Regions from separate parts of the Janthinobacterium sp. 75 genome, predicted to be linked through region 2. Evidence: predicted binding sites of a transcription regulator. Region 2 holds the regulator's gene; the other holds the start of a gene.

Region 1 (14,906 bases), 2.6 Mb from region 2:
GCCCATCCCCTTCCCTCCTTGAAAAATGCACGCCGCCAGCACGTTATTTACATATATCGTACTATAGCGATATTGAAATTTGCAAAAGACGATACATATATCGTCCACAGACGAACATCGACAGGAGAAACACCATGGACATCGACGCCATCCACAAGGCGCTGGCCAATCCCGTGCGGCGACAGATCCTGCAATGGCTGAAGGAGCCGGAGCAGCATTTCGCCCAGCAAGACCATCCGCTCGAATTCGGCGTCTGTGCCGGACTGATCGACCGCAGCCTGGGCCTGTCGCAATCGACGGTCTCGGCCCACCTGGCCACCTTGCAAAAGGCCGGCTTGATTTCCGCCAGAAAAGTCGGGCAGTGGAGTTTCTTCAAGCGCAATGAAGCCACCATCCAGGCTTTTCTGGAACATATGCAGCAAGGTTTGTAACCGTAGCCCATCCATATCGCCGTCCGCGGCACTCTCGACAGGAAAAATAGCAATCATGACAACCTTATTCGACCCCATCACCATTGGCAGCCTGCAACTGAAAAATCGCATCATCATGGCGCCGCTGACGCGTTCGCGCGCCGGCAATCCTGGCCGCGTCCCCAACGCCCTGATGGCCGAGTACTACACGCAGCGCGCTTCGGCCGGCATGATCATCTCGGAAGCGACGGCTGTCACGCCGCAGGGCGTGGGCTATGCCGACACGCCGGGCATCTGGTCAGAGGAACAGGTGGAAGGCTGGAAACACATCACCAAGGCCGTGCATGACGCAGGCGGCTTGATCGTGCTGCAACTGTGGCATGTCGGCCGCATTTCGGCGCCCGCCTTCCTCGATGGCGACTTGCCCGTGGCACCCAGCGCCGTCAAGCCGGCCGGCCATGTCAGCCTGCTGCGCCCGAAACAGGAATTCGTCACGCCGCGCGCGCTAAATACGGAAGAAATTCCCGGCATCGTGGCGGCTTACCGCCTGGGCGCCGAGAATGCGAAAAAAGCCGGCTTCGACGGCGTGGAAATCCACGGCGCGAACGGTTATTTGCTCGACCAGTTCCTGCAGGACAGCACCAACTTGCGCACCGACAACTACGGCGGCTCGATTGAAAACCGCGCACGCCTGATGCTGGAAGTGACGGATGCATGCATCGAGGTATGGGGTGCCGACAAGGTGGGTATGCATCTGGCACCGCGCCGCGACGCGCACGACATGGGCGATTCCGACCCGCGCGCCACCTTCGGTTATGTGGCACGCGAGCTGGGCAAGCGCGGCATCGCCTTCATCTGCGCGCGCGAAGCGCTTGGTGAAGACCGCCTGGGTCCGTACTTGAAGCAGGAATTTGGCGGCGTATACATTGCCAACGAGAAAATGGACAAGGCGGCGGCCGATGCCTTGCTGACCAAAGGCGAAGCCGATGCCGTGGCCTTTGGCCTGTGGTTCATCGCCAACCCCGACCTGCCCATCCGCCTGCACAGCGACGCGCCATTGAATCCCCTGAATCCGGACACGCTGTACGCACCCGATGCGGCCGGCTACACGGACTACCCGGCACTCGCGGCACAGGCTTAAACAACACTCCGGACGACAGCAGCGGCACTTCGTCGCTGCTGTCTGTCCCTCAGCGCCATCGGCGCCTTGCCGGCCGGGCCGGGCGGCGCGCGTGCACACTGCTGAACACACGGCGTATCACCTCGGCCGGCACCGCGAGCCCACGCAAGCAGGCTGTCGCCACCGTCCGGCCAAGGGCGTGATGAAACGCCACACCCCGCTCGACGAGCCCGGCCATCACCTTGTCCGTTCGGACATGCTCCCCCGCCACTTCATCGATACTGTTTTTCATGCCATGGCTCCCTGTCGCGTGGATCTACCTTGCATCAAGTTTTGACCACATTGTGTGCATTTGGTGCCCGGCACTGTGGCAAAGCATCGTTAAAATAGCAGCAATAAACACCCCGATGCCGCATGAATAGCGGCCTCGGCTGCTTGTCGCCACCGCCAGCCCCGTATAGAATGCCTGCGCAGAATTTTTGCTTCAAGGAAAATGGCCGCTAGCGCCATCCCATTAAGAATAGTGTCACTGAAGGGTATCAATGGACGATTTATTTGTACAAGCGGGCGACTTGCCGACCTGGCACCAGCGTTGCGCGCTGCGCGTGCTGCAGCTGTTTGGCTGGCGCATGCGCTTCCGCCCCTTGCCGGGGCCGCGCGGCATCGCCGTCGTCTACCCGCACACGTCCAACTGGGATTTCATGGTGGGCCTGTTCGGCAAATGGGCGCTGTCCCTGCCGTTCCGCTGGCTGGCCAAGGATTCCTTGTTCCGCGGCCCCATGGGCAAGGTGCTGCGCTACCTGGGCGGCGAACCCGTCGACCGCAGCACCACCAGCGGCACCATCGGCCGCCAGGCCGAGCGCATGCAGGCCGCCGACTGGTACTGGCTGGCCATCACGCCGGAAGCGACGCGCAGCTACCGACCGAACTGGAAAAGCGGCTTTTATCACCTGGCCCTGGCCGCCAAGGTGCCCTTGCTGCTGGTCTATATCGACTATCCGAACAAGGTGCTGGGCGTCGTCGACCATTTATACTTGACGGGCGACAAGGACGCCGACATGGCGGCCATCGCCGCCGTGTATGCGGGCCACCAGGGCTTGCACCCGGAAAAGGCGGCGCCCATCGTCTTGTCGGACAAGCGCCCCGGCGCTTAAGCAAGCCCCATCAAGACCACGCCGGCGGCCGTCAAGGCCACGCCGGCCACGCGCAGCATACGCTCGGCCAGCACCTGGCCAAGGAGACGCCCGGCACACAGCAAGCTGGCCGAAGCCAGCATGAAGCCGCACGCGGCCGAGGCGGCTGGCAATTCCTGGCCATGCGCATTGCCGTGCGCCAACGCAAATACGCCCACCAGGCCCATGCCGAGCCAGTTCGGCAAGGCCAGCGCCAGCGCGATGGCCAGCCCCACCAGGGCCACCGTGGCGGCGACGCCCGTTTCCAGCCCGGGCACCGTCAAGCCCGCCATGCCGGCCAGCGCACCGAGCAGCATCATGCCGAGGAAGGTGGCGGGCTGGGCCAGGCTGCGGCGCTGCTGGCCGCCCCATATGCCCACACCCAGCATGGCCAGCAAATGGTCGATGCCCGTGAACGGATGGGCAAAACCAGCCAGGAAACACGCGCTCTCGCCATGGCCGGGATGCGCCATGACTGGCAAGGCCAGCAGGCACAGTGCCGCCACGGCGGCTGTTTTTATCATCACTCTTGCGCTCATTGCAGCTCCTTGCCTGGTTGGTCGAGCAAACCTTGCTCGCGGATAAAATCGATGACGACCTGCACACCGTCGCCGCTGCGCAGGTTGGTAAACACAAAGGGGCGCTCGCCGCGCATGCGCTTGGCATCCTGCGCCATCACGTCCAGATTGGCGCCCACATACGGTGCCAGGTCCGTCTTGTTGATAATGAGCAAATCCGAGCGCGTGATGCCGGGACCTCCCTTGCGCGGGATTTTTTCGCCACCCGCCACGTCGATCACGTAAATCGTCAGGTCCGACAGTTCCGGGCTGAAGGTGGCGGCCAGGTTATCGCCGCCCGATTCGACCAGGATCAAGTCGAGATTCGGAAAATCAGCTTGCATGCGCGCGATCGCTTCCAGGTTGATGGATGCATCTTCGCGGATGGCCGTGTGCGGACAGCCGCCCGTCTCCACGCCCATCAGGCGCTCGGCCGGCAAGGCGTCCGCGCGCAGCAGAATTTCCATGTCTTCCTTGGTGTAGATGTCATTCGTGATGACGGCCATGTCGTAGCGCTCGCGCATGCCCTTGCACAGCATTTCGCACAGGGCCGTCTTGCCCGAGCCGACCGGGCCGCCGATGCCTACGCGCAGGGGATTTGAGGTAATCGATGTCATGTTGTAGTCTCTCGGTGTAGTGTTCAGGAACGGTACAAACGGCTGTACTGCACTTCGTGCCGCATCGACAGCAGCGACAGGCCGGGCGCCCAGTTGTCCATCTCTTCGTCTTGCAAGGTTTGCGCCGTGCAGGCCGCCGCTTCCAGCTCCGGCCGCAGCGACAGCAGCAAACGCTGGCCCGCTACCTGCCCCAGCGGTACGGATTTCACGCAGACCAGCACCTGGTTTTCCGCCCAGGCGAACAGCATGGCCAGCAGCGCCTCTTCGCGCGGAATGGCCAGCGCCGCCACGGCGCAGGCATAGGCCGTGGGCAGCGCCACTTCCGGCTGGCCCTGCAGCATGTCGATCAACACGCCATCAGCCACGCCCAGCTCGGCCAGCAGCTTGGTCAATGAATAACCCATCTGAATGGTTTCGGCGCGAAATTCCGCCGTGTCGCGCGAGGCGATGAAGCGTTCGCTCCAGCGCTGCACGCCATACAAATCCTGCGCTTCGAAGGCCTGTATCAAACGCCAGCACAGGGGCGCTTCCCAGCGCGCCACCACCAGCGTCAGATGCTGCGCGATCCAGTCGCGCGCCGTGGCCGCATCCACCACCAAGCCGCATTCCAGGGCCGCTTCCAGCCCCTGCGAATAGCTGTAGGCGCCAATCGGCAAGGCCGGGCTGGCGAACTGCAGCAAATGCAGCAGGGCCGATGCCTGCATCATGCGGTGCCCGGTGTGTCGCTGGGGCGGTGAATCTTCTGGCGCAGCGGCACGGGCGCCAGCAAGTGCTGGCCATGGCCGTCGTGGTGGCCATGGCCGCCGCCATACGCGCCCGCTTCCGGCTCGAATGGCGCGCTTTCCTCCGTCACACTCGCCTGCAAGCCTTCCAGCATCTCCTTCAGCACCACGTCCTTGCGGATGCGCAAAAAGCCGTCACCCACCTGCGCCTGCGTGTGGCGGTTACCCAGGTGGAAAGCGCAGCACAGCAGGGTGTGGGCGTCAAGGCAGCGCACCAGGTAGGTCGGTTCGCGCGCGGCGACGATCTGCACTACGAGCCCTTCCGGTCCCGTCATGCGCTCGCCGTCGCGCAGCACCGTGCCGCGCACGGTGAACACGGCTACCTCGTCGCCATTCGACAGCACGGCGCGCAGCCGGCATTTTTCGCGCTGGTCGTAGGGCAACACAAGTTGGGCAACGGCGGCGCGACTATCGTCAGCCGCCAGCTTGGTATGCAAAGTGAGCATGATGTCTCCTGCTTAAAATAGAAAATAGCGCTGCGCCATGGGCAGCACGGCGGCCGCCTCGCACACCAGCAGCTGGCCGTCGGCGCGCACGGCATAGGTTTCCGGGTCCACTTCCATGTGCGGCGTGGCGCTGTTATGTATCATGTCGTGCTTGCGCAAGCCGCGCATGTTCTTCACGGCGATGACGGATTTATTCAGTTTCAGCTGATGCCCGATATCGAGGTCGTAGGCCGCCTGCGAGACAAAGGTGAAAGACTTTTTCAGACCGCCGCCGAAGGCGCCGAACATCATGCGGTAATGCACGGGCTGCGGCGTGGGAATCGACGCATTCGGGTCGCCCATCTGCGCAGCGGCGATCATGCCGCCCTTTAAAATCATCGATGGCTTGACGCCGAAGAAGGCGGGCTTCCACAGCACGATGTCGGCGATCTTGCCCGCCTCGATGGACCCGACCACGTGGGAAATCCCATGCGTGATGGCCGGGTTGATCGTGTACTTGGCGATATAGCGCTTGGCGCGGAAGTTGTCGCTGCGCGCCGTGTCGGGCGCCAGCGGCCCCCGCTGCACCTTCATCTTGTGCGCCGTCTGCCAGGTGCGCATGATCACCTCGCCGACCCGGCCCATGGCTTGCGAGTCGGACGACATCATCGAGATGGCGCCGATGTCGTGCAGGATATCTTCCGCGGCGATGGTTTCGCGGCGGATGCGCGACTCGGCAAACGCCACGTCTTCGGCAATCGCCGGGTCCAGGTGATGGCACACCATCAGCATGTCCAGGTGCTCGTCGAGCGTGTTGACGGTAAACGGGCGCGTCGGGTTGGTCGACGAGGGCAGCACGTTGGACTGTCCCACGGCGGCGATGATGTCTGGCGCATGGCCGCCGCCCGCCCCTTCCGTGTGAAAGGTGTGGATGGTGCGGTCCTTGAAGGCGGCAAGGGTGTGCTCCAGAAACCCGCCCTCGTTGAGGGTATCGCTGTGCAGCGCAACCTGAATATCCATGCGGTCCGCGACGGACAGGCAATTGTCGATGGCGGCCGGCGTGCTGCCCCAGTCCTCGTGCAGTTTCAGGCCGATGGCGCCCGCGCGCACCTGCTCTTCCAGTGGCAGCGGCAAGCTGACGTTGCCTTTCCCCATGAAGCCAAGATTCATCGGGAAGGCGTCGGCGGCGGCCAGCATGGCGTGCAAGTGCCATGGTCCCGGCGTGCAGGTGGTGGCGGCCGTGCCCACGGCCGGCCCCGTGCCGCCGCCCAGCATGGTCGTCACGCCGCTCATCAGGGCTTCCTCGATCTGCTGCGGGCAAATGAAATGGATGTGCGTATCGACGCCGCCGGCCGTAACGATCATGCCTTCACCGGCGATAATCTCGGTCGCGCCGCCGATGGGCAAGGTTACGCCAGGCTGGATGTCCGGGTTGCCCGCCTTGCCGATGCCGAAGATCAGCCCATTCTTCAAGCCGATATCGGCTTTCACGATGCCCCAGTGGTCGAGGATGACGGCATTCGTGATGACGGTATCCATCACCTCGGCCGCGCAGCGCTGCGACTGGCCCATGCCGTCGCGTATCACCTTGCCGCCACCGAATTTCACTTCTTCGCCGTAGATCGCATAGTCATGCTCGATCTCGATGAACAGTTCCGTGTCGGCCAGGCGGATGCGGTCGCCCGTGGTGGGGCCGAACATTTCGGCGTATGCGCTGCGGGGAATGCTGGCCATCTCAATCCTTTCCTGGTGGAGTGTCTTGCAGTTCGCCCATGACTTCACCATTGAAGCCGTAGACCTTGCGCTCCCCCGCCAGCGCCACCAGTTCCACCGTGCGCTGCTGGCCAGGTTCGAAGCGCACGGCCGTGCCGGCCGTGATGTTCAGGCGCATGCCGTAGGCGCGCCAGCGCTCGAAGGCCAGCGCCGGGTTGACTTCAAAAAAGTGAAAGTGCGAACCGACCTGTATCGGCCTGTCGCCCCGGTTGGCCACCACCACGGTGGCCGTGGCGCGGCCCACATTGAGGCTGATTTCGCCTTCTTCCAATTTGTATTCGCCTGGGGTCATGAGGGACTCCTTCAAAGATCGCGTTACGCTTGCCGGCGGGTCGCCAGCGCAAAAACAGCCATGACGCGGGTGGCGCCCTGGCCAATCAAAAAACTACGGTATCGGGTGGTGCACGGTTACAAGCTTGCTGCCATCGGGAAAGGTCGCTTCCACCTGGATATCGGGGATCATCTCGGCGATGCCATCCATGACGTCCGCGCGTGAGAGTATTTTCGTACCGTCCGACATCAGCTGCGCCACCGATTTTCCATCGCGCGCACCTTCCATGATGGCGGCGCTGATCAGGGCCACCGCTTCCGGGTAATTGAGCTTCAAGCCGCGCGCCAGGCGCCGTTCGGCCAGCAGCGCGGCCGTAAAAATGAGCAGCTTGTCTTTTTCGCGGGGAGTCAGGTCCATGGTTTTCCTTGCGCTTCTTTCCTGATTAAGTGTTCCAGATGCGGGGCACGACGGCGTCGCGTCCCAACATGGCGGGGCGTAGCAGCTGCCAGGCGGCCAGCATGATCGTGCGCGCCGCCTCGCTGTCGCCGCACAGCAGGCGCACCACCACCAGCGATTTCATCTGCGTGGCGCCAAACGCGGCGCCGGCAGGCACCTTGATCTCGCGCAAGGCAGCCAGCACGGCGGCAGAAACGGGTGTGCCGACGGCGATCAGGGTGGCGCACACCGTGTGCCCCCCCAGTCCCAGTGGGCTGGCCATCAGCGCGCCGCCGGCGGCCAGCACGCCCTGCTCCCACCACAGCAGCTTGCCGCCGCGGCGGATCTGCACCTGCTGGGCGATGCTGCCTTCATTAAAAATTTCGCCAGAGGCGCTGCGGCCCAGGCAGACGATGTCGCAGCCGATATAGCTGGCGTCCGCCGCCAGTTCCACCTCGTGACGCAGGCGCACGCACGCCTGGTCGAAGAAAATGCTTTCCTGCGGCAGCCACTCGATGGAAGCGCCGCTACCGGCGCGCAGCACGATGTGCTGGCCCGAGACGTGGCCATTCGCGCGGTACCACTTGGCCGCCCCCGGCGACGTGAGAAACGCGTGCGCGCCTTCGCCCACCGTGACGTCGACAGCCAGCTGGTCGCCGCCCACCACGCCGCCGGGCGGATGGATGATGATGGCGTGGCAGACGGCATCGCCTTCCGGATACAAAGGCTTTTGCACGCGCAGGGGGCCGCTGTGCGTGCGCTCGACCAGACGGCTGACGCCATCGTGCCAGGCAAATCCCAGGCGCAAGTGCGCCTGCCAGGCGTCATGTGCGCTGGCCTGTGAGGGCATGGCTGGGTGAGTACTGTCTGGCATGCGGGGCAATCGCGTAAATAAGCGATTACCTAAGCAGGATATGTGCCAGCATCAAGGGATGGAACCGTGAGAATTGCGCACCACGCTGCGGCAGACGCACCCGCATGGTGCATCGGCCGCACCGCGGCGTCTACGCCACGGCCAGCGCGCGCCGTTCGCGCAGCAAGGCCGTGAATGGTGCAGCAGCCAGGGGACGGCTGAAATAATAACCCTGCATTTCGTCGCAGCCGTGTTCCGTCAGGAAGTCCACCTGTTCGCGCGTTTCCACGCCTTCGGCGATGACGCGCATGTCCAGGTTGTGCGCCAGCGAGATGACGGAACGCGCGATGGCCGCGTCGCTGCTGCTGGTGGTGACGTCGTCGACGAAGGATTTGTCGATCTTCAGCACGTCGATGGGAAAGCGCTTCAGGTAACCCAGGCTGGAATAGCCGGTGCCGAAGTCATCGAGCGAAATGCCCACGCCGATATCCTTCAGGCGCGTCAGGGCGGCCACCGCCTTGTCCGGGTCGCCCATCACCGTGCTTTCCGTGATCTCGATGCCCAGGCAGGCGGGCGCGATGCCGTATTTGCGCAATGCCGCTTCGACGAAAGGCACCGTACGGTCCTGCGCGAACTGTTTACCAGACAGGTTGACGGCCACCTTGATGCTGCCCAGGCCCGCGTCGTGCCAGGCACGGATCTGCGCGCAGACGGTTTCGAGCACCCATTCGCCGATGGCGGTGATCAAGCCGTATTCCTCGGCCAGCGCGATGAACAGACCGGGCGGCACCTTGCCCAGCACCGGGTTATTCCAGCGCAGCAGAGCCTCCGCGCCCAGCATGGCGCCCGTGCGCAAACACATTTGCGGCTGATAGTGCACTTCGAATTCCTCGCGGCCGATGGCGCCGCGCAGCTGCTGCTGCATGGCCAGGCGGGCGCGGATATCGCTGCCCATGCGCTCCGTGAAGAAAGCGTAATGATCGCGCCCCATTTCCTTGGCGCGCACCAGGGCCGTGTCGGCGTGGCGCAGCACGTCGTCGAGGCTGTCGCCGTCGGCCGGGCACATGGCGATGCCGATGCTGGTGGTCAGCGCCAGGCGCTCGCCACCGACACTGAGCTCTTCGCGCAAGCCGGCCAGGATGGTCTGCGCCAGCGCCAGCGTGCGGCCCAGCAGGGCATCGTCCTGCAGCAGGATCTGGAATTCGTCGCCGCCCTGGCGCACCACGGTGTCGCCCTCGCGCACGCAGCCGGACAGAAAACGCGCCACCACTTGCAGCGCCTTGTCGCCCACGGCCTGGCCGTGCGAATCGTTGATGTTCTTGAAGCGGTCCAGGTCCAGGCACATCAGCACCACTTGCTGGCTGTCGCGCAGGGCGTTGGCGCGCGCCTGTTCGAAGCGCTCGCGCAGCAGCACGCGGTTCGGCAAGCCAGTCAGCGCGTCGTGGTAGGAGAGGAAGTCGATCAGATGCTGCTCGGCCTTGCGCTCGCTGATATCGAGGAAGACGCCCACGTAGTTGACAACGCCGCCGTCCGGGCCATGCACGGTGGACACGCTGAGCAAACAGGGATAGGTGTCGCCGCTCTTGCGCCGCGTCTGCACCTCGCCCGACCAGCAGCCGCTGCTGCGCAAGCCCTGGCGCATGGCCAGCAGCACCGCTTCGCCCGTATATTCGGCGTGCAGGCGCATGATGTCCGTGCCCACCACATCCTGCGCCGCGTAGCCAGTGATGCGGGTAAAGGCGGGATTGGCCGTGACGATGATGCCGGCCGGATCCGTGATCAGGATGGCGTCCTGAGTGGCTTCGAAGACCTGGCCCGAGAGGCGCAGCAATTCCTCGTTGGCGCGGCGGATCTGCACTTCGCGCGCCAGGGTGCTGGCCACCTGTTCCAGTTCGGCCGTGCGTTCGGCCACGCGCCGTTCCAGGTTGGCACGCTCCTGCGCCAGCTGCAGCTGCGCCCGCGCCAGGCGCACATGCGCATCGGTGCGGGCCAGGATTTCCTCGGCCTGGAAGGGCTTGGCGATGAAATCGACGGCACCCAGCGCAAAGCCGCGCACCTTGTCGTCCGTATCGTACTGGGCCGACAGGAAGATCACTGGCACCTGGCGCAGGGACGGAATCTCCTTCAGGCGGCGGCAGACTTCAAAGCCGTCGAGACCCGGCATGCGCACGTCGAGCAGGATCAGCTCAGGCGGGCGCGCCTGAGCCGTCCACAGGGCCAGCTCACCGTTCGGCGCCTGGCGCACCGCATAGCCGGCGCCGCCCAGCAAATCGCTCAACAGCTTCAGCGAAGCCGGCGTATCTTCAACGATCAGTACTTCGCCCTTAGCATTCACTTCGGAAAAATCGCGGTGCATGTAGCAGTTCTCTCAGCTTTGGATGAGGCGCGGCGGTCAGTTGCCACGCTGGACAAGACATTTCTTTGCGGTGAACTACGTACTATCATCATAATCTTTATTGCAATTTAGCACCATCCATCGGCGGCACTTAGTCCGTCTTTTCATCGAATCCGATGTTGTCAGCCCACACTTTCAGGCATGTGCCAGCGCGCCCTCGCTATCCAGCAAGACACACAACTGACGGTACTGGTGCTGGTCGAGCATGGCCTGCAGCGGCGCCAGCAACGGCGCCGCCGACGCAGGCAGGGCCGCCAGCAGCTGTGCCACCCTGGCCAGGTTCAATTCGCGCAGCGCCACCAGCAAGGCGGCGCGCTCTTCCCAGGCCAGCAGACGCAAGTCTTGCGCCTGCAGTGCCGGCAGTACTGCCGCCTGCGCTGGCGGGGCCGGCGGCACGGATGGCAGCATCCGTACCTGCGCCGCCTGCGCTGGAATACTGAAACGGAAGGTGGCGCCCATCCCCGGCGAGGACTCCACCGTCAGTTCGCCCTTCATTAACTGCACGAATTCGCGCGAGATGGCCAGGCCCAGGCCCGTGCCATCCTTCGGTCCCGCGCTATCGGCCTGCACGAAGGGTTCGAAGATGCGCTGCTGGTCTTCCGGGGCGATGCCGATGCCCGTGTCGCTGACTGCGAAAGACAGGCGCCACGTGGCATCGTCGCGCCGCTCGCCGCGCACGCGCAAGGTAACCTTGCCGCTGCCGGCGAACTTGACGGCGTTCGACATCAGGTTCAGCAGCACCTGGCGCAAGCGCGTCGCATCAAGCAGTACCGCAGCCGGCAGGTCCGCGCAATCGAGTTGCAGGACCAAGCCCTGCTGCTCGGCGGGCATGCCCAGCATGTCCATCACTTCCTGCAACAGCGGCGCCAGCGCCACCACGGTCGCCTGCGCCTGCAAGCGCCCCGCCTCGCCCTTCGACAGTTCGAGGATTTCATTGATCAATGTCAATAAATGATTGCCGGAGCGGTGGATGATGGCCAGGTTGCGCTTTTCATCGTCCTGCATGTTGGGCGAGGCGGCCATCAGGCGCGAAAAGCCGATCACGGAATTCAAGGGCGTGCGCAGTTCATGGCTCATGTTCGCCAGGAAGGTGCTCTTGGCGCGGTTCGCCGCCTGCGCCTGGCTGACGGCCACCGACAGGGCGCTCGTGCGCTCGACCACCAGTTCTTCCAGGTGATGGCGGTGGCGCAGCAGTTCCAGTTCGGCCTCGCGGTGCGCGGTGATGTCGTAGTTGGAACCCACCAGGCGCATGGGGCGGCCCCGCCCGTCGCGGAAGATCACGGCATCGGCCTTGATGTAGCGGATGGCGCCATCGGGCCACAGGATCCGATACTCGTGCGTGAACGCATGGCCTGTGCCCAGTACGGCGCGCAAGGCCTCCTTGGCGGCCGGCACATCGTCCGGCACCAGCGCCGCGCGCCAGATCGCCGCCGGCGACATGTTGCCGGACGCATCGGCCTTGAATTGCGCGTACATCTGTTCATCCCACTGCAATGCGTCGCTGCTGACGTTCCAGTCCCATATGCCGATGCTGGCCGCGCCCGTCGCCATCTGCACGCGCTCCTCGCTGCGTTGCAGGGCGCGGTAACGGCTGTCGAGCAGCGCCACCATGTCGCGGATGGAACGGTACAGGGTGCGCAGCTCGCCCAGGAACCACGCTTTCGGCGGCGTGCCGAAGGCTTCGCCCTGCCCCGCCTTGACGCCGGCCGCATACTGGCCAATCGCCTTCAGGGGCTTGAGCATCAGGCACCACATGAGCAGCCAGATGCTGGCCACCAGGATCACGTCGAGCGCCACGATCATGGCGCCGATGCCCAGCGCGCGCTGCCGCAGCTGCGCGTGCAGCAAGGCCGGCGTCGCATACACGGCGACGCTGCCGATGACTTGTCCACCCATCGTCACGGAGCGCCGCTGCACCAGCCAGCCCGGTTCGGCGGGCAGCGCGGCGAGGCTGTCGATGGCGCCGTCCGCATTGCGGCGCAGGACCAGCGCTTCCTTGCCGATGCCCGGCGTCAGGGAGCTGGCCACCAGTTCGCGCTTGCCCAACATGCTGCGCATGATGGCCTGCATCTGCTTTTCATCCAGGTTCCACAAGGGCAGTTCGATGGCCACGGCCAGCTGGTCCGCGCTGACGGCCAGGCTTTGCTGCAGCTGCTGCCAGCGCTGTTCGCGCTCGGATTGGTAAAACAGCACGGCAAACACCAGCAGCAGCACGGTGACGACAAAGGTCAACGTTACGCTGACGGCCAGCACGATGGACACGCCGCCCAGGCGGGCGCCCTTGGGTGCGTAAAAAGTCATGCGTCTTCGCCCTGCGGTTCGCTGGCCATCTGCGCCAGCAAGGCGCACAGTGGCTGGTACTGGTGTTGTTCCAGCATGGCGGCGATATGCGCGGATAGCTGCGGCAGGCCAGTTGCCACGCTGGCCAGCACAATGGCGCTGCGCCGCAAATCGAGCGCCTGCACGGATTCGAGCAGCGCCTGCCGTTCGGCTGCACCCAGCTGGCCCAGCGCCTGCGACAGGTCAAAGGCCGGCGCGGGCACGCGCGGCGACGCGGCGGTGGTGCGCTGGAAGCGCACGCCCAGTTGCTGCTCCAGCATGGCGAACAGGTGTTCCTGTTCGATCGGCTTGCGCAGGAAACCGTCGGCGCCGGCCGCCAGCGCCTCCTGCTTTTCTTCTTCGAAGGCGGAGGCGGTCATGATCACCAGGCGCGGCTGCACCAGCACCGGCTGCGCGCGCAGCCAGCGCGTCAGCGCCAGGCCATCCATGCCTGGCATGCGCCAGTCGCTCAACACCATGTCGTAGCGCTGCGCCGCCAGCATGGCTTGCGCCTGCGCGCCGCCCGCCGCTTGCTGCAACTGGAAGCCCAGTGGTGCCAGCAAGCCGGCCAGCAGCTTGCGGCAGTTGTCGTCATCATCGACCAGCAGCACCATGCGCCCGCGCTGGCCCGGCGGCAGGCGCGCCACGCGGCCCGGCGCCAGCGCCGCGATGGCCGGTTGCTGCAGCACCGGTGCGCGCAAGTCGAAACGGAATACGGAACCCGCTCCCAGCGTGGAATCGACGCGCAACTCGCCGCCCATCAGGCGCACGAATTCGCGCGAAATGGTCAGCCCCAGTCCCGTGCCGGCCTGCGCCACGGCGCTGTCGGCCTGCACAAACGGTTCAAAGATACGTTCCAGATCCGCTTCCGCGATGCCGCTGCCCGTATCGCGCACGGCAAACGACAGCGCCGTCTGCCCATCTTCTGCCGCCTGGCACGCCAGCGACAAGATCACACTGCCCTGCTCGATGAATTTGAGCGCGTTCGACAACAAATTGAGCAGCACCTGGCGCAGCTTGGCGCCATCGAGGCGCACCAGCGGCGGCACGCCGGAACGTTCGATCTGCAGCGCGATGCCCTGGTCGCTCGAGCGCATGCGCACCATCTCGAGCACCTCGTCGAGCAAACCATTCAAGTCCACGGGTCCCGTTTGCAGCTGCATGCGGCCCGCTTCGATTTTCGACAATTCCAGGATATCGTTGATCAAGGTCAACAAGTGGTGGCCGGCGCGGTTGATGATGGCCAGGTTATGCTTTTCTTCCTCGAACATGCTGCTCGAATCGGCCATCATCTGCGAAAAACCGATCACGGAATTCAATGGCGTGCGCAATTCGTGGCTCATGTTGGCCAGGAAAACGCTTTTCGCGCGATTCGCCGATTCGGCCTCGGTGACGGCCACAGACAGGGCGGCCGTGCGCTGCTGCACCAGTTCTTCCAGGTGGTCGCGGTAGCCGAGCAATTCCTGCTCGCTGTGCTTGCGCTCGGAAATGTCGACGATGCCGCTGCGCACCAGGCGCCGCCCTTCCATGGGCAATTTGACCAGCCGCACCTCGCAGGGAAAAGTGCTGCCGTCGGCACGCCGCACATTGCGCTCCACCAGGACAGGCTCGCCCAGCATGGCGCGGCGCAGATGCTCTTCCATCATCAGTCCCAGCGGAAGGCCATCGGGCTGCTTGCCGGTATACAGGTCGAACGGCCCGCGCGCCAGCAGCGCTTCGCGCGACAGGCCCAGCATGCACTGCGCGCTGCTGTTGGCGTCGACGAAGCGATCCAGGT
Region 2 (15,056 bases):
CGCGCTGGAAGAAGAAGTCGAGCGCCTGCCCTTCCTGTTCCCCACGGAAGACGTGCTCGGCTTACCCGTGCGCAAGGTCGTCATCCCCGTCGCTGCCGGCCGCAACATCGCCGTACTGCTGGAAGCGGCCGTGCGCAATACCATCTTGCAGCTGCGCGGCATCGATACCTTGCAAGAGTTCATGGAACGGCAACGACTCGCCATGAGTGGCGATTAATGTTGCCAAGGAGTTCGCCCTTGCAAGGGCGAACCGTTACGCAGGCACGCAGCAACGCTGCGTGAATTCCCTGCTCACCAACGACTCGCCATGAGTGGAGATTAACAACGTAGGTCGGATTAGCGGGGCAAGGCCCCGCGTAATCCGACAACAATGTTGGCCTATGCCGCAGCGTCGGCTTACGCGCTTTGCGCTAAGCCGACCTACTATCTGTGCTCCAGCATTTGCTTCACCAACACCACAATCAAAATTGCAATAATTTGTAAAGAGCATTGCCTTGGAGCGCAGTGCCGATCTTTATTGTATGATCGGCCTATGCATATCGTCCTTATCACCGGAATATCCGGCTCCGGTAAATCCGTCGCGCTCAATGTGCTGGAAGATACCGGTTACTATTGTGTTGACAACCTGCCACCGGCGCTCCTGCCCAGCCTGGTGCAAACGCTGCTCGACGAAGGTACACCGCAACTGGCCGTCGCCGTCGATGCGCGCAGTGCCGAGTCGCTGACCAGCCTGCCGCACAATGTGGCGCTGCTGCGCGACCAGGGGCACGATGTCAAGGTAATGTTCCTCACGGCCACCACGCATTCGCTGGTGGCGCGCTTCTCGGAAACGCGGCGCAGCCATCCCCTGTCGCATGAATTGCGCCCGAACCAGAATCCGGCCAGCCGCCGTACCCTGATCGAGTGCATCTCGGAAGAACGGGAACGCCTGTCGGCCATCGAACAGCTGGGTCATGTAATCGATACCTCGGAACTGAGCGCCAACAAGCTGCGCGCCTGGGTCAAGGATATTGTCGCCTCCGAACGCGCGCCCCTGATCCTGTTCTTTGAATCCTTCGCCTTTAAACTGGGCGTGCCGCTGGACGCCGATTTCGTCTTCGACGTGCGGGCCTTGCCCAATCCCTATTACGACTTGGCGCTGCGCCCGCTCGACGGACGCGACGCACCCGTGATCGCCTTCCTCGACGCGCAGCCCAGCGCGCTGGAACTGCTGGCCGACATCCGCGCCTTCATCGAGAAATGGTTGCCATCATTCAAGTCCGACAACCGCAGCTACCTGACGGTGGCGCTGGGCTGCACGGGCGGCCAGCACCGCTCGGTGTACATGGCAGAACGGCTGGCGCAGTATTTCGGCCCCAATGAACGGGTCGTGCTACGCCACCGCGAACGTAGCTAGAACGCCATTAAAATCTACTGCGCTTCGGTATAGGTGGTCTGCGATGCTCATGTGCGTAAAGCACAGTTCCGCTTCTCAACCACCCCTCCCTTCCGCTCGCTACGGTGTTATTTGGCGTTGTTAATCCAGATGGCGCAGCGGATGCGCTTGCGCCGGCCAGACGGGGGCAAAGAAGCGCGCCACCATGGCCGCATCAACCTCGTCCAGGCTGGCAGGGTTCCAACGCGGAGCATTGTCCTTGTCGACCACCAGCGCGCGCACGCCTTCCAGCACTTCGCCATGCTCGAAATTGTGGCGCACCACGGTGCGCTCCATGCGCAGGCAATCGGCTACGCCCAGTTGGGCGCCCCGCTGCAACAATTCCAGGGTCACCGACATCATCAGCGGCGAACGCTGGCGCATGGCCGCCAGCGCCTTGCTGGCAAACGCGCTGTCATCCTGCGCCAGCGAAGCCATGATGGCAGCGACGGAGCCAGCGCCGAAATGGCGGTCCAGCGCCGCGCGCGCCATGGTCAGCGCAGAAACGCCCGCCTGGGCCTGGAACGGCGCTGCCAGGGCCTTGATGGCGACCGGCAAGCCCTGGCCTGGCGTCGATTCGAACAGGGCCAGCAGCGCCCCCATCTGCGCCTCGGGCAGGTACACATCGGCCAGGCCCGTGTACAAGGCATCGGCCGCGTTGATCGTCAAGCCCGTCAAGCCCAGGTACAAGCCCAGCTGACCGGCCAGGCGAGACAGGAAATAACTGCCGCCCACGTCGGGAAACAGGCCGATATTGACTTCCGGCATGGCCATGCGCGTGCGGCCCGTCACGATGCGCAGGCGGTTGCCAGGCCCGGCCTGCGCCACGCCCATGCCGCCGCCCATCACCACGCCATCCATCACGGCGATATACGGTTTCGGATAGAAGTGGATTACATGATTTAAAGCATATTCTTCCGTAAAGAAATCTTCCAGCAACGCACTGCCGCCCTGCGGTGTGGCCAGGCCCGCATCGTAAAAGAAACGGATGTCGCCACCGGCGCACAGGGCTTTCTCACTGCTGGAACGGATCACCACGGCGTCCACCTGCGGATCGTCGCGCCAGGCCAGCAAAACGGTACTCAGGGCGCGCACCATCTCCAGTGAGAGGGAATTCAGGGCTTTGGGGCGGTCGAGCACGATGTGGCCCGTGCGGTTGCGGATGGAGGTCTGGACGAAGTCGCTCATGGCAAAGTGAAAAGAAGTGAGAACGGGCACATTCTAGCGCCTGTGAGGGGAACATAGCGCTCAACAGCTACGGGCGCAAAAAAGGGCGCAATGTGCGCCCTTAGTTGATCACAACCGGTTGAAAGTCGCAGGCCGCTTAGGCGGCGGCGAATTCTTCTTCCGAGTTGTCTGGCAGATGCTTGATCGCCTCTTTACCGTGCCCTTGCACTTTGGTTTTGTACTTCATCACTTGCCTGTCCAGCTTGTCGATCAGGATATCGATGGCGGCATACAGGTCGTGCGCCAGACTTTCCACATAGACAGTTTTGCCACTCAGACGCAAATTGACTTCGGCCTTTTGACGTTTTTCTTTCTCTTTGAGGTTATCCACGGTCAGAATCACGGCGATATCGATGACTTGATCGAAATGCCGTTTCACGCGTTCCAGCTTCGTTTGTACGTATTCACGGATGGCTGGTGTGACTTCGAGATGATGTCCGCTGATGGTGAGATTCATACACACTCCTAAAGATGATCGGGTTCGTGCGGTCCATCGTATCCGGCCCGCAGAGGAACCGAAAAAAACTTACAAACACTTACGCAGGCTCACTGGCGGAATTTTCAACGCTTCCCGGTATTTGGCAACAGTACGTCGCGCAATCACCATGCCTTGTTCCCCCAGCATGTCCGCAATCTTACTGTCGGATAAAGGATTTTTAGGGTCTTCTGCTCCTGTCAGTTGCACGATCAATGCCCGTATCGCCGTCGATGACGCTTCGCCCCCCGCTTCGGTGGCGACGTGGCTACCAAAGAAATATTTCAACTCGAACATGCCGTGCGGGGTCAGCATGTACTTTTGAGTTGTTACGCGCGAGATAGTACTCTCGTGTAAACCCAGTGTATCAGCTATTTCACGGAGCACAAGGGGGCGCATGGCAACGGCCCCATGCGAGAAAAAGTTCTTTTGTCTTTCTACTATCGCTTGCGCTACACGCAGGATGGTGTCGAAGCGCTGGCGCATATTCTTGATCAGCCACTTGGCTTCCTGCAACTGTGCGCCCATGGCACCCTCGCCCTTGCCCTGCTTGAGCAAGTTGGCGTACATGGCGTTAACGCGCAGGCGAGGCATGACGTCGTTGTTCAGAGTGACTTGCCAGCCATTGCGCGCGCGCTTGACGACGACGTCGGGCACCACGTAATCGGACACGTCCGAGGCGAACACGGCACCCGGATGCGGGTTGCACTGGCGAATCACCGTCTGCGCTTCGCGCAAGTCTTCATCATCGCAATCGAGGGCTTTTTTCAGCTTGTTAAAATCGCGCTGGGCAAACCAGGCCAGGTGTTTTTCCACAATGACGAGGGCCATGCGCCGCGTCACCATGGCGATGTGCGGCAAGCGCTTGATTTGCAGCGCCAGGCATTCGGACGCGTTGCGCGCGCCCACGCCGGGCGGATCGAAACTTTGCAACAGGGACAAGGCCGTACGCATCTCGTCAGCGTCGATTTCCAGCTCTTCCGGCAAACGCGCCAGGATGTCGTCGAGCGACTCTTCCAGGTAGCCATTGTCGTCGAGCGCGTCGATGATCAGCTCGACGAGCGCGCGGTCGCGCAATTCGAGCACCGTTACGCGCATCTGCTCCATCAGGTGTTCGCGCAAGGTGCAGTGGTGGGCTTCAAGTTGCGGACGGGAATCTTCGTCGTCGGGCGCCTTGCCCCTGCTCGCCTCGCTCCAGTCGCTGTCGCCGCCCTCCGCTGCGGCAGGGCTGTCGCCAGCCTCGCCATCAAAGGTTTCCGCTTCGGCCGGCGCGGCGGGTGCCTCCTGGCCTGGCGGCTGGGGCGGTGCTTCGGCCGGCGCGGCCGTGGAACTCAATGCGCCGTCGGACAGCAGGCGCAACGAACGGTCGAGCGGATCGTCGAGGCGTTCGAGCAAGGGATTGTCCGTCAGCAACTGCTCCAGCTCCTGGTGCAATTCCAGTGTAGACAATTGCAACAGGCGTATCGATTGCTGCAACTGCGGCGTCAGTGCCAGGTGCTGCGAAGTGCGCAGCTGCAATGATTGTTTCATTGGCTCACATACGGAAGTGTTCGCCCAGATAGACCCGGCGTACCGACTCGTTCGCGATGATGTCGTCGGGGCGTCCCGACGCCAGCACCGAGCCCTGGTTGATGATGTAGGCACGGTCGCAGATACCCAGCGTCTCGCGCACATTATGATCGGTGATCAGGACGCCGATATTGCGCTCCTTCAAGAAGCGCACGATACGCTGGATCTCGATCACGGCGATGGGGTCGACACCGGCGAACGGCTCGTCGAGCAGGACGAAACGGGGGTCGGTGGCCAGCGCGCGGGCGATTTCCACGCGGCGGCGCTCGCCGCCAGACAGGGACAGCGCCTGATTCTCGCGCAATTTTTCAATCTGCAAGTCGGCCAGCAATTTATCCAGGCGCTCCTCGATCTCGGCCTTCTTCAAGGGACGGCCTTCGACGGTCTGGATTTCCAGCACGGCACGGATATTGTCTTCCACCGTCAGCTTGCGGAACACGGACGCTTCCTGCGGCAGATACGACAGGCCCATCTGCGCGCGGCGGTGGATCGGCAGGCGGGAAATATCCACGCCGCTGATATCGATGCTGCCGCCGTCCGACGGCACCAGGCCGACGATCATATAGAACGAGGTGGTCTTGCCGGCGCCGTTCGGCCCCAATAGCCCGACCACTTCTCCGCATTCGACTTGCAGCGAGACATCATGCACGACTTGCCGCTTGCCATAGGTTTTTTGCAGCCCGCGAACGATCAGGGTGCTGCCGCAACGAGTATTGTCCATTATTTATTTCCTGACGCAGGCGTGGCCGGCGCTTTCTCCGCCGCCGGTGCCTTGGGCTTCGGCTGGATCACCATGCGCACGCTGCCGCCATCGGGGGTGCTGGTGCCGCTATCGGAATTTTCCATCGCAAATTCCTCCTTGCGGCTGTCATACGAGATGAAGGCGCCGTTGGCCACGTCGGTCGGCTTCGTGCCTTCCAGGCGCGTCAGCTTGGCCTTGGAAAACAGTTTCACCACTTCCGTCTTGTTGTTGTATTCCACGCGCTCCGCCTCGCCCTCCACCCACAGGTCGCCTGCGCCATCGCGCTTCTGGCGGAAGGTGGCCAGCTTGCCAGGATCGGCCCAGAAAGTGATGAACTGGTAGCCTTGCGGGTCTTCCGTGATCAGGGCCCGGCCCGCCTTCATGGTCAGAGTCCCTTTCACCAGCACCACATCGCCCGTCAAGGTACGCACCTGCTTGACGTCATCGACGTGGCCGCTACGAGCCGTGATGATGGCCTCCTTCTCGGAATCGGCTTTCTCGGCATGTGCCGCGCCCACGATGCCCAGCGAGCAAATGGTCGAGAATAGAGTCAATAGCAAGATGTTCTTCATAGTATGGTTTCCTTGTTTCATTCTGTCATTTTGCCGCCGCGGCCGGGCGCGGTTTCGGCGGGAGGACCATGCGCAGCGCATTCTGCACTTCCACCACGCCGGTGGCGTTATTGGCCTTCATGCCCACGCCATTGATGCGCGAGGCGCCCGTCAGGATATCGACAGGCACGTTCGTTTCCATTCTTTCCTCATCCGGGAACACCGTCAGCGCTTCCGTCTTGACCGTCAGGTTCTGTGACTTCGGACTGGCCACGCGGTCGATCACGACATTGCGGTGCAGTTGCAGCCGGGTATTGTCCTGGTCGATATGCGCCAGTTCCGCATTCATGTTCATCGGCGGCATGCCTGGCGACAGTTTGCGCACGAAAGGCTGGTCGATATCGGATGAATCGTCCAGCGGATAATGGGTGAGCTTGGTGCCCGACACGATATAGCTGGGCTTACCCGTCAAGTCCATGCGCACCAGGCTGAAATTGGTGATGAAATAGTCTGGCTCATCCTGATGCTTGCTGGCCGTGATGTCCAGGCCATTCTTGTTCATCACTTCCAGCAGCCAAAAGCTGCCCAGCGCAAAGACGACTGCCCCCAGCACGGTAAAAATCATGCGCCAGCGATGGGCGCCTCCTGGCTTACGCATAGGATTTCACTCTTTCAAATATCACTGGCGGCGAGGCGGTACGCCTCATTCCAGGAACGGCGCCATGACGCGCGCATAGTTGTTCTGGGCGCGCAGCACGAATTCACAGATCTCGCGCACCGCGCCGCGGCCGCCGCCGGCTTGCGTCACATGGTGCGCCAGGCCCAGCGCTTCCGGACGCCCGCCTGGCACGCTGACGGCAAAGCCAACGCGGCGCAGGATGGGCGCATCGATGACATCGTCGCCGATATAGCCGCATTGTTCTTCCGTCAAGCCCGTCAGCGCCAGCAATTCGCGAAACGGTGTCAGCTTGTCATGACCGCCCTGGTGCACATGGGTAATGCCCAGGTCTTGCGCGCGGCGCGCCGTGATGGCCGAGCGGCGCGCACTGATGATGGCCGTCTGCACGCCCGATTCCTGCAGCAGCTTGATGCCCAGGCCATCATACACATTAAACGTTTTCATCATCTCGCCATCCGGGCCGAAATGCAGGCTGCCGTCGGTGAGCACGCCATCGACGTCAAAAATCATCAGTTTGACCTTGGCCGCCCGCGCCAGGTTGTCCGCAACGCTGTCCATCAGATCACCTTCGCTTGCGTCAGATCATGGATATGCAGGGCGCCCACCAGTTTGCCGTCGGCATCGACGACCAGCATCTGGTTGATGCGGAACTGCTCCATCACGGCCACGGCGTCCACTGCCAGGCGTTCGGGCGCGATGCTGCGCGGCTGCGCATGCATGACGTCGCGGATCGCCACTTGCGTGAAATCCTGCACGCGCTCGAACATGCGGCGCAAGTCGCCATCGGTGAACACGCCCACGGGGCGGTCATCCGCATCGACGACGGCCGTCATGCCCATGCCCTTCTTCGTCATTTCTTCCAGCGCCTGGAGCAAGGAAGCGTCCACGGCCACCTTGGGCACCCGTTCACCGCTGCGCATGACGTCATGCACATGCGTGAGCAGGCGACGGCCCAGGGCGCCGCCCGGGTGCGAGCGGGCAAAATCTTCTTCCTTGAAGCCGCGCAAGTCCAGCAAGGCCACGGCGATCGCATCGCCCAGGGCCAGGGTCACAGTGGTGCTGGCCGTCGGCGCCAGGTTCAGCGGACAGGCTTCTTTCTCAACAGAAATATCCAGGTGCACGTCGGCCAGCTGAGCCAGGCTGGAGTTCGGTTTACCCGTCATGGAAATGAGCACGCCGCCCATGCGCTTGACGACGGGCATGATGGCCATCAATTCCGACGATTCTCCGGAGTACGATATGGCAATAAAAGCATCTTCCGAAGTGACCATGCCCAAGTCGCCATGGGCCGCTTCGGCCGGATGCACGAACAGGGCCGGCGTACCGGTGGAAGCGAGCGTGGCGGCAATCTTGCGTGCGATATGGCCGGACTTGCCGATGCCGGAGACGACGACACGCCCCTTGCATTGCAGCAACATCGCCACGGCGCGGCCCACGCTGTCGTCCGTGGCCAGGCGCGCCTGCAGCGCAACGATGGCGTCGGACTCGATCTGCAAGGTGGTGCGGGCCAGCGCGACGGCGCGCTCGGTCGTCGCTTGCATGTCAATTCGATCAAAAGCTTTCAGCATTGTTTTTTCATGGGTTACACTCATGCCCAAAGTATAAACGAATTAGGAAAGCAAAAAACTTGCCAGTCACAACAAACAACGATTTCCATTGACCGCACCGGGCAACCCATGTTTTCCTCGCTTGAACTGACCCTGATGTTACTCGGCAGCGCCGTGCTGGGCGTGGTCGCTTTCAGAATGTTGCATTTGCCGCCAATGCTGGGCTACCTGGCTGTCGGCATCGTCATCGGCCCCCACGCGCTGGGGCTGGCGGCGGAAAACGAGGCCAGCCACACCCTGGCCGAATTCGGCGTCGTCTTCCTGATGTTTTCCATCGGACTCGAATTCTCGCTTCCCAAATTTCTCGCCATGCGGCGCATCGTCTTTGGCCTTGGCATGGCGCAGGTGGTCACCACCATCATCGCCACCGTCGTCTTCGGCTGGTTCGTCGGACGCTACCTGTCCGCCTACATCCACCTGAGCTGGCAAGCCGCCTTCGCCCTGGGCGGCGCGCTGGCCATGTCGTCAACGGCCATCGTCTCCAAAATGCTCACGGAACGGCTGGAGCTGGAAAGCGAACACGGCCGCAAGATCATCGGCATCCTGCTGTTCCAGGACCTGGCCGTGGTGCCCCTGCTGATCCTGATCCCCGCCCTCACCCGCGATTCCGACAATCTGGCCGAAACCCTGGCCTGGGCCGGCGGCAAGGCCCTGCTTGTCCTCATTTTGCTCCTGTTCATCGGCCAGAAGCTGGTGCGGGGCTGGCTGACTATCGTCGCCAAGCGCCGCTCGCAGGAGTTGTTCATGCTCAACCTGCTGCTGATCACGCTGGGCGCGGCCTGGATCACGGAACGGGCCGGGTTGTCGCTGGCCCTGGGGGCGTTTGTTGCCGGCATGCTCATTTCCGAAACGGAATTCAAGCATCAGGTGGAAGAAGATATCAAACCCTTCCGCGACGTGCTGCTGGGCCTGTTCTTCATCACCGTCGGCATGCTGCTCAATATCCGCGTGGTGCTCGACAACTGGTGGCTGGTCTTGCTGCTGCTGTGCGGCCCCGTGCTGCTGAAATTCGCCCTGATCGCGGGCCTGGCCCGGCTGTTTGGTTCCAGCAACGGCGTGGCCCTGCGCACGGGGTTGGGACTGGCGCAGGCGGGCGAGTTCGGCTTCGTGCTGCTGAACCTGGCTGGCGGCATCAAGTTGATGGACCCGTTCGTCGTGCAGGTGGTGCTGGCCTCGATGGTGCTGTCGATGCTGGTGGCGCCCTTCCTCATCGCCAAGTCCGATGCCATCGTCATGAAACTGGCCGCCAACGACTGGATGATGCAATCGCTGGCCCTCACGAAGATCGCCACGCGCACCATGGCGTCGCAGAAACACGTGCTGATCGCCGGCTTCGGGCGCAGCGGGCAAAGCCTGGCCACCCTGCTGGCAGAGGAAAAAATCGAATACCACGCGCTGGACCTGGACCCGGAACGGGTGCAGGAAGCGCAACTGGCCGGTGCCAACGTCTCGTATGGCGACGCGGGCCGGCGCGAAAGCCTGGTGGCGGCCGGCATCTACCGGGCCAGCACCGTCGTGATTACCTACGCCAACACCCCCTCGGCACTGAAGTTGTTGCATTTACTCAAAGAAATGGCGCCAACGTTGCCCGTCATCGTGCGCAGCCACGACGACACCGACCTCGACCAGCTGAAAAGCGCGGGCGCGGCCGAAGTGGTGCCGGAATTGATGGAAGGCAGCCTGATGCTCGCTTCGCACGCGCTGATCATGATGGGCGTGCCCCTGCGCCGCGTGGTGCACCGGGTGCAGGCGGCACGCGAGGAGCGCTACGCCTCCTTGCGCGGCTATTTCCACGGTTCCAGCGACGCGGGCGACGATGCCGAACTGGAACGCCTGCATACGGTCACCGTCAACGAGGGCGCGCAGTGCGTGGGCTTGCCTTTAAGCATGATCGACATAGCCGGCTGCGGTGCATTTGTGACGGCCATCCGCCGCGGCCGCGACCGTCTCGATGTCACGCCCGAAACGCAACTGGCCAGCGGCGACGTGGTGGTGCTGCGCGGCACAGCCGACGCCGTGGCCAAAGCCGAAACATTGCTACTGAAATAATCAGGCGATCCTGGTCAGCCGACCTCTGGCTGCCAGTTGACGACCATGTTGCGTCCACCCGCCTTGGCCTGGTACAGGGCCTGGTCGGCGTGCGCCACCAGTTGCTGCGCCACCGTTTCGATCGGCAACAGGGCCGCACCCGCCTCAAGGCTGGCCACGCCGATCGATACGCTGACCCACGCTTGCGCGCTGCCCGGCAAGTCAAACATGGTGCCGGCGATGCTGGCGCGGATGCGTTCGGCAACAAACGTCGCGCTGTCGAGGTCGGCGTCAATCAGCAGGACGACGAATTCCTCGCCGCCGAAGCGTCCCAGCGCATCGGAGCGGCGCAACTCCGTGCGGATGCGCGTGGCCACTTCGCGCAGCACTTCATCGCCGCCCTGGTGGCCATAGGTATCATTGACCAGCTTGAAATGGTCGATGTCGATATACATGCATGAAATACAATAATTCTGGCGCCGCGCGCGGGCGATTTCTTCCAGCAGCCGGCGGTCGATATAGCGGCGGTTGTAGACGCCCGTCAGGGAATCGGTCAAGCCGATGTATTTCAGCATTTCATTGCTGATCACGTTTTCCAGGCAAATAGCGATGATGGAGGCCATGTGCTTGATGAAATCCGTGCCCAGCGAGGGCGTAAAGCGCGTCACGTCGACGCTGGCCAGGTTCAGGCTGCCGATCAGGCGCTTGTTGCGCAGCAAGGGCACCAGCGCCACGCTGCGCAGGGGAGCGTCGATCTGCGGAAAGCGCGGGCCATGCACGCGTGCATCGAACTGTCCCAGCAGCGGCGACGCCGGCAAGGGCGCTTCTCCCTCGGCCAAGGGCTTTGGTGCAGCAAAACCCAGCTCCGCCACGGCATGCACGAACAGCAACTGCGGAAAGGCGCTGAAATCGACGCCCAGCTTTTCCATCACCAGCACGATATCGTCATCCTCGTCGAGCAGGCTCAGGGTGACGCCGTCGAGGTCGGAAATCACGGGCAAGGTGCGAAAGATGGTGCCAATCAATTCGGGAAACGTGGACGCGCTGACGATTTCCAGGTCAAACGCCTGGTGGCGACACATGATGTCGTGGTTGCGCTCGACCTGCTCCAGCAGGAAAGCCATGCGCGCGCGCAAGGCCTGGTTTTCGGCTTCGAGGCTGGCAATGCGCGGGTCCGGCGGTATTGCTTGATTCATAGAAACCTTAAACCCTTCTGTACGGGCGCCATGCTTAAAATGCCAGTTCGAAACCGATGTCCTGCCCTACCACGATACGCTCGTCGCCGCCGCCGGTGACGATGGCGTTCATGCCAAAGCAGATGGCGCCATCGAGCTCGGGCTTGGCGCGATAGCCATGCATGACGTCGAGCGGGTCCGGTCCGGGCACGCCCGTGGCCTGGTCCACCGACGGAATCGGACAGCGCGAGCATGGTTTGACAGGCTTGAGCACAGTGGCGCCAAATTGCAGGAACGCGGCGTAGTCTTCCTCGAAGGCGCCGATATCGCCGATGACCAGGTTGGGACGGAAACGATTCATCGGCAGCGCCTCGCGGCCGGCGGCGCGCAGCTTGTCGTTCACATCGGCGAGCGAGGCACTGCCCGCGATCAGTACCGGATAGCCATCGGCAAACATGGTCGAGGCGGCCACGCCGTCCGTCCAGGCGGTGCTGGTGGCGCGTACCACGTCCGGGTGAAAGCGCGCCAGGCGGCACGGCACGCCGATGGCGTTGGAAAACCAGGTAGCCGTGACGTCATCGCAATCGTAGGCGCGCACGGTATCGTCCCACACCTGCACTTCCAGCATGGGAGCCAGTTCCGGGTGCGGCAAGCCCAGCTCGATTTCCAGGCACAGCATGCCCGGCGCGCGCAATTCCAGCGTGGTGGCCTTGATGGACGGCACGATCAGTGCCATGCGCGGATGTTCGCGCTGGGTCAGGAAGCGACCCTGCGGATCCACCACCATCCATTCGCGGTCGAAGACGTGCTCGCTCATCAGCCCGGAATGCGTGAGCACGGCCTCCTGCAAGTGGATGCCGGCGCACGATTTGATGGGATACAGGATGATGTCGGACAGGATAGCCATGGACAGGGGACAAGGAACAGTGTTGCTGCTTCTTCCAGAAAGTTATTCAGAAACGAAGTATGGCAGCAAAGCGGGCAAGCGTAAATCGGCCAGGCTCAGCCAATGAGGCTGGCCTGGCGCGACAAGGATCAATACGTGTAGAAAATGCGCTGGATTTCTTGCGTGCTATTCGTTTTGGTCAAGGCCAGCATCAGCAGGATGCGGGCTTTTTGTGGGTTCAGGGTATCCGACACGACACTGTCGAGTTCATCGTCATTGGCTTCGCCATTGCGTGCCACGATGCCCTGGCCGACACGGCTCGAACGCACGATCAGCACGCCCTTCTGGCGCGCCTCTACCAGGGCCGGCTTCATTTGCGCGGCCACGCTGCCATCGCCCACGCCCGCATGGATGATGCCCTTGGCGCCGGCGGCAATGAAGGCGTCCATGCCGACACGGTTCATGTTGGCGTAGCCGTAGACAATGTCCACTTGCGGCAGGGCATCGAGCTTGCTGATGTCAAATTCCGATTCCAGCGTGTGCTTGCGCGTCGACTGGCGGTAGAAAAAGGCCTTGCTGCCCTGGATGTAGCCGAGCATGCCCAGTTCCGGCGACTTGAAGGTGTCGGTCGTCGAGGTGTTCGTTTTGGTGACTTCGCGCGCGGCGTTGATCTGGTCATTCAATGCCACCAGCACGCCCTTGCCCACGGCTTCCTTGCTGCCGGCCAGCATCACGGCGTTGTACAGGTTGATGGGGCCGTCAGCCGAGATGGCGGTCGACGGACGCATGGCGCCCACCACCACCACCGGTTTATGGCTTTTCACGGTCAGGTTCAGGAAATAGGCCGTTTCTTCGATGGTGTCGGTGCCGTGCGTGACGACCACGCCATCGACATCGTTCGAGGCCAGCAGCACGTTGATGCGCTTGGCAAGGGTCAGCCAGTGTTCATTGCCCATGCTTTCGCTGGCGATCTGGAACACTTGCTCGCCTTTCACATTCGCCACTTTTTTCAGTTCCGGCACGGCCGCGATCAGGCGCTCGACGCCCACGGTGGCCGAGGTGTAGCCCACGGTGGTGGTGCTGTCGGCGCCGCTGCCGGCGATGGTGCCGCCCGTGGCCAGGATCACCACATTCGGCAATTTGACGGCCGCTTGCTGAGCGCGCGCCGGGGAAGCGGCGATAAAGCCCATCAGCAAGGTGGCCAGCATCAGCTGTGCACAAGAATGGAATTTGCGTGAAAACATGGTGCTCCCGTGAGGTGTACTGTCAAAAATAACAAAGTCGTGTGCAAATTATATGTCATCCATGCCCGGGGAAATATCCAATTCATGCGTAGCGCGCAAACGTGCGCGCTACGCATGCGCTACAGTAGCGCCATGTCCACATTGCCCCCCCTCCGCTCTTGCCTCATCCTGCCGCTAGTCTTAATGGCGCTCAACGCCTGCTCCACGCAGATCGAACTGCGCACGGCGGCGCAGCAGGAACAGTTCGCGCGGGAAGCGGCCAGCCAGGGCGACTGGACGCAAGCCATGCGCAGCTACGAGGCAGCCGTCGAAAATGTAGAACTGGGCCGTGGCGACCTCGCTTGGCAGGAGCGGCTGCATCACCAGGCGGGACGCGCCGCCAGCGCGGCCTGCCGCTACGACGCGGCCGAATTTCATTTCCGCGAAGCCATTGCGCTGGCAAAGCGCAGCAAACAATCGAGCGCCCTCAGCTACAGGGCGCTAATCGACCAGTATGAACGCCAGGGCAAGAGGGCGGAAGCGGAAGCCGTGCGCGATGAACTGGGCTGGAACGGGAGGGGGCTGATGGCCTTCGTTGCTGAGTTCGAATCGCTGCCGGTGGGCAAGCCTTGCGGAGTTCCTCGATGAACCTCGCACCCACCTTGCTGGCCGCCTCCGCCGTCTTCGCCGCCATGGCACCGGCGCGCGCCATCGAACCACCGCTGCCATTATGGGAAGCGGGCGTGTTTGGCGGCACAGCCGTCACGCCCGCCTATCCCGGCGCCAGCGAACGCTCGACGCGCAGCCTGGCCCTGCCCTATCTGATTTACCGTGGCAAAGTATTACGCGCCGACCGCTCCGGCGTGGGCGCGCGCCTGCTCGACACGGAGCGATTCGATGTCGATATCGGCTTTGCCCTGTCCTTGCCTGCCAGGTCCAGCGACGTGCCGGCCCGGCGCGGCATGCCGGATCTGGGCACCCTGGTGGAATTTGGCCCGCGCCTGAAAATCAAGCTGGCCGAGCCGACGCAACACAGCCGTCTGGGCCTGGAGCTGCCCTTGCGCGCCGTCATCGAAGCGCGCGGCGGCCTGCACCGCCAGGGCGCCACGTTCGAGCCACGCCTCGTGTATGCGCTGCAAGGCGAACAGCAGGCGTGGCATGTCGATGCCAGCCTGGGCGCCGTGCTGGGCAATGCCGCCATCAACGATTACTTTTATGGCGTCAGCCCCGCGTTTGCCACCGGTCAGCGCCCATCATATGCGGCGAAGAGCGGACTGATGCTCACACGCCTGGGCCTGGGCGGTTCGTACCGGCTGCAGCGGGACTGGCGGGCCTTTGCATTTTTGCGCTACGACAACTACGCAGGCGCCGCCAACCGCGCCAGCCCCCTGCTGCGCCAGAACAGCGGCACCTCGGCCGGCATCGGTCTGATGTGGACATGGCAACGTTCGGATAGCCTGGCGCGCGGCCGCGAGGACTA

What was found. The regulator sigma-54, encoded in region 2, starts transcription at its own class of promoters, with help from an activator protein. The targets are predictions, from matches to a motif close to TGGCANGNAANCTGCTTT.
Region 1: the regulator sigma-54 is predicted to act here: its motif matches at 8,467-8,484, upstream of C8C89_RS14110 (urease accessory protein UreD).

What each region holds. Positions count from the first base shown of each region.
Region 1 covers NZ_SORD01000001.1:3,087,928-3,102,833, reverse strand. Annotated here, with positions in the region: gene C8C89_RS14165 (helix-turn-helix transcriptional regulator) at 135-431, shown strand; gene C8C89_RS14160 (alkene reductase) at 487-1,551, shown strand; gene C8C89_RS14155 (hypothetical protein) at 1,601-1,822, opposite strand; gene C8C89_RS14150 (1-acyl-sn-glycerol-3-phosphate acyltransferase) at 2,073-2,684, shown strand; gene C8C89_RS14145 (HupE/UreJ family protein) at 2,681-3,226, opposite strand; gene ureG (urease accessory protein UreG) at 3,238-3,876, opposite strand; gene C8C89_RS14135 (urease accessory protein UreF) at 3,900-4,580, opposite strand; gene ureE (urease accessory protein UreE) at 4,580-5,104, opposite strand; gene ureC (urease subunit alpha) at 5,117-6,817, opposite strand; gene C8C89_RS14120 (urease subunit beta) at 6,819-7,148, opposite strand; gene C8C89_RS14115 (urease subunit gamma) at 7,242-7,544, opposite strand; gene C8C89_RS14110 (urease accessory protein UreD) at 7,570-8,436, opposite strand; gene C8C89_RS14105 (GGDEF domain-containing response regulator) at 8,567-10,771, opposite strand; gene C8C89_RS14100 (ATP-binding protein) at 10,946-13,111, opposite strand; gene C8C89_RS14095 (PAS domain-containing hybrid sensor histidine kinase/response regulator) at 13,108-14,906, opposite strand, start outside.
Region 2 covers NZ_SORD01000001.1:467,560-482,615, forward strand. Annotated here, with positions in the region: gene hprK (HPr(Ser) kinase/phosphatase) at 1-217, shown strand, start outside; gene rapZ (RNase adapter RapZ) at 533-1,396, shown strand; gene C8C89_RS02205 (enoyl-CoA hydratase/isomerase family protein) at 1,517-2,602, opposite strand; gene raiA (ribosome-associated translation inhibitor RaiA) at 2,739-3,098, opposite strand; gene C8C89_RS02215 (RNA polymerase factor sigma-54) at 3,168-4,646, opposite strand; gene lptB (LPS export ABC transporter ATP-binding protein) at 4,651-5,406, opposite strand; gene lptA (lipopolysaccharide transport periplasmic protein LptA) at 5,406-5,999, opposite strand; gene lptC (LPS export ABC transporter periplasmic protein LptC) at 6,025-6,636, opposite strand; gene C8C89_RS02235 (HAD hydrolase family protein) at 6,682-7,215, opposite strand; gene C8C89_RS02240 (KpsF/GutQ family sugar-phosphate isomerase) at 7,215-8,225, opposite strand; gene C8C89_RS02245 (monovalent cation:proton antiporter family protein) at 8,334-10,313, shown strand; gene C8C89_RS02250 (DUF484 family protein) at 10,328-11,488, opposite strand; gene C8C89_RS02255 (MOSC N-terminal beta barrel domain-containing protein) at 11,523-12,374, opposite strand; gene C8C89_RS02260 (type II asparaginase) at 12,503-13,543, opposite strand; gene C8C89_RS02265 (hypothetical protein) at 13,781-14,224, shown strand; gene C8C89_RS02270 (MipA/OmpV family protein) at 14,221-15,056, shown strand, end outside.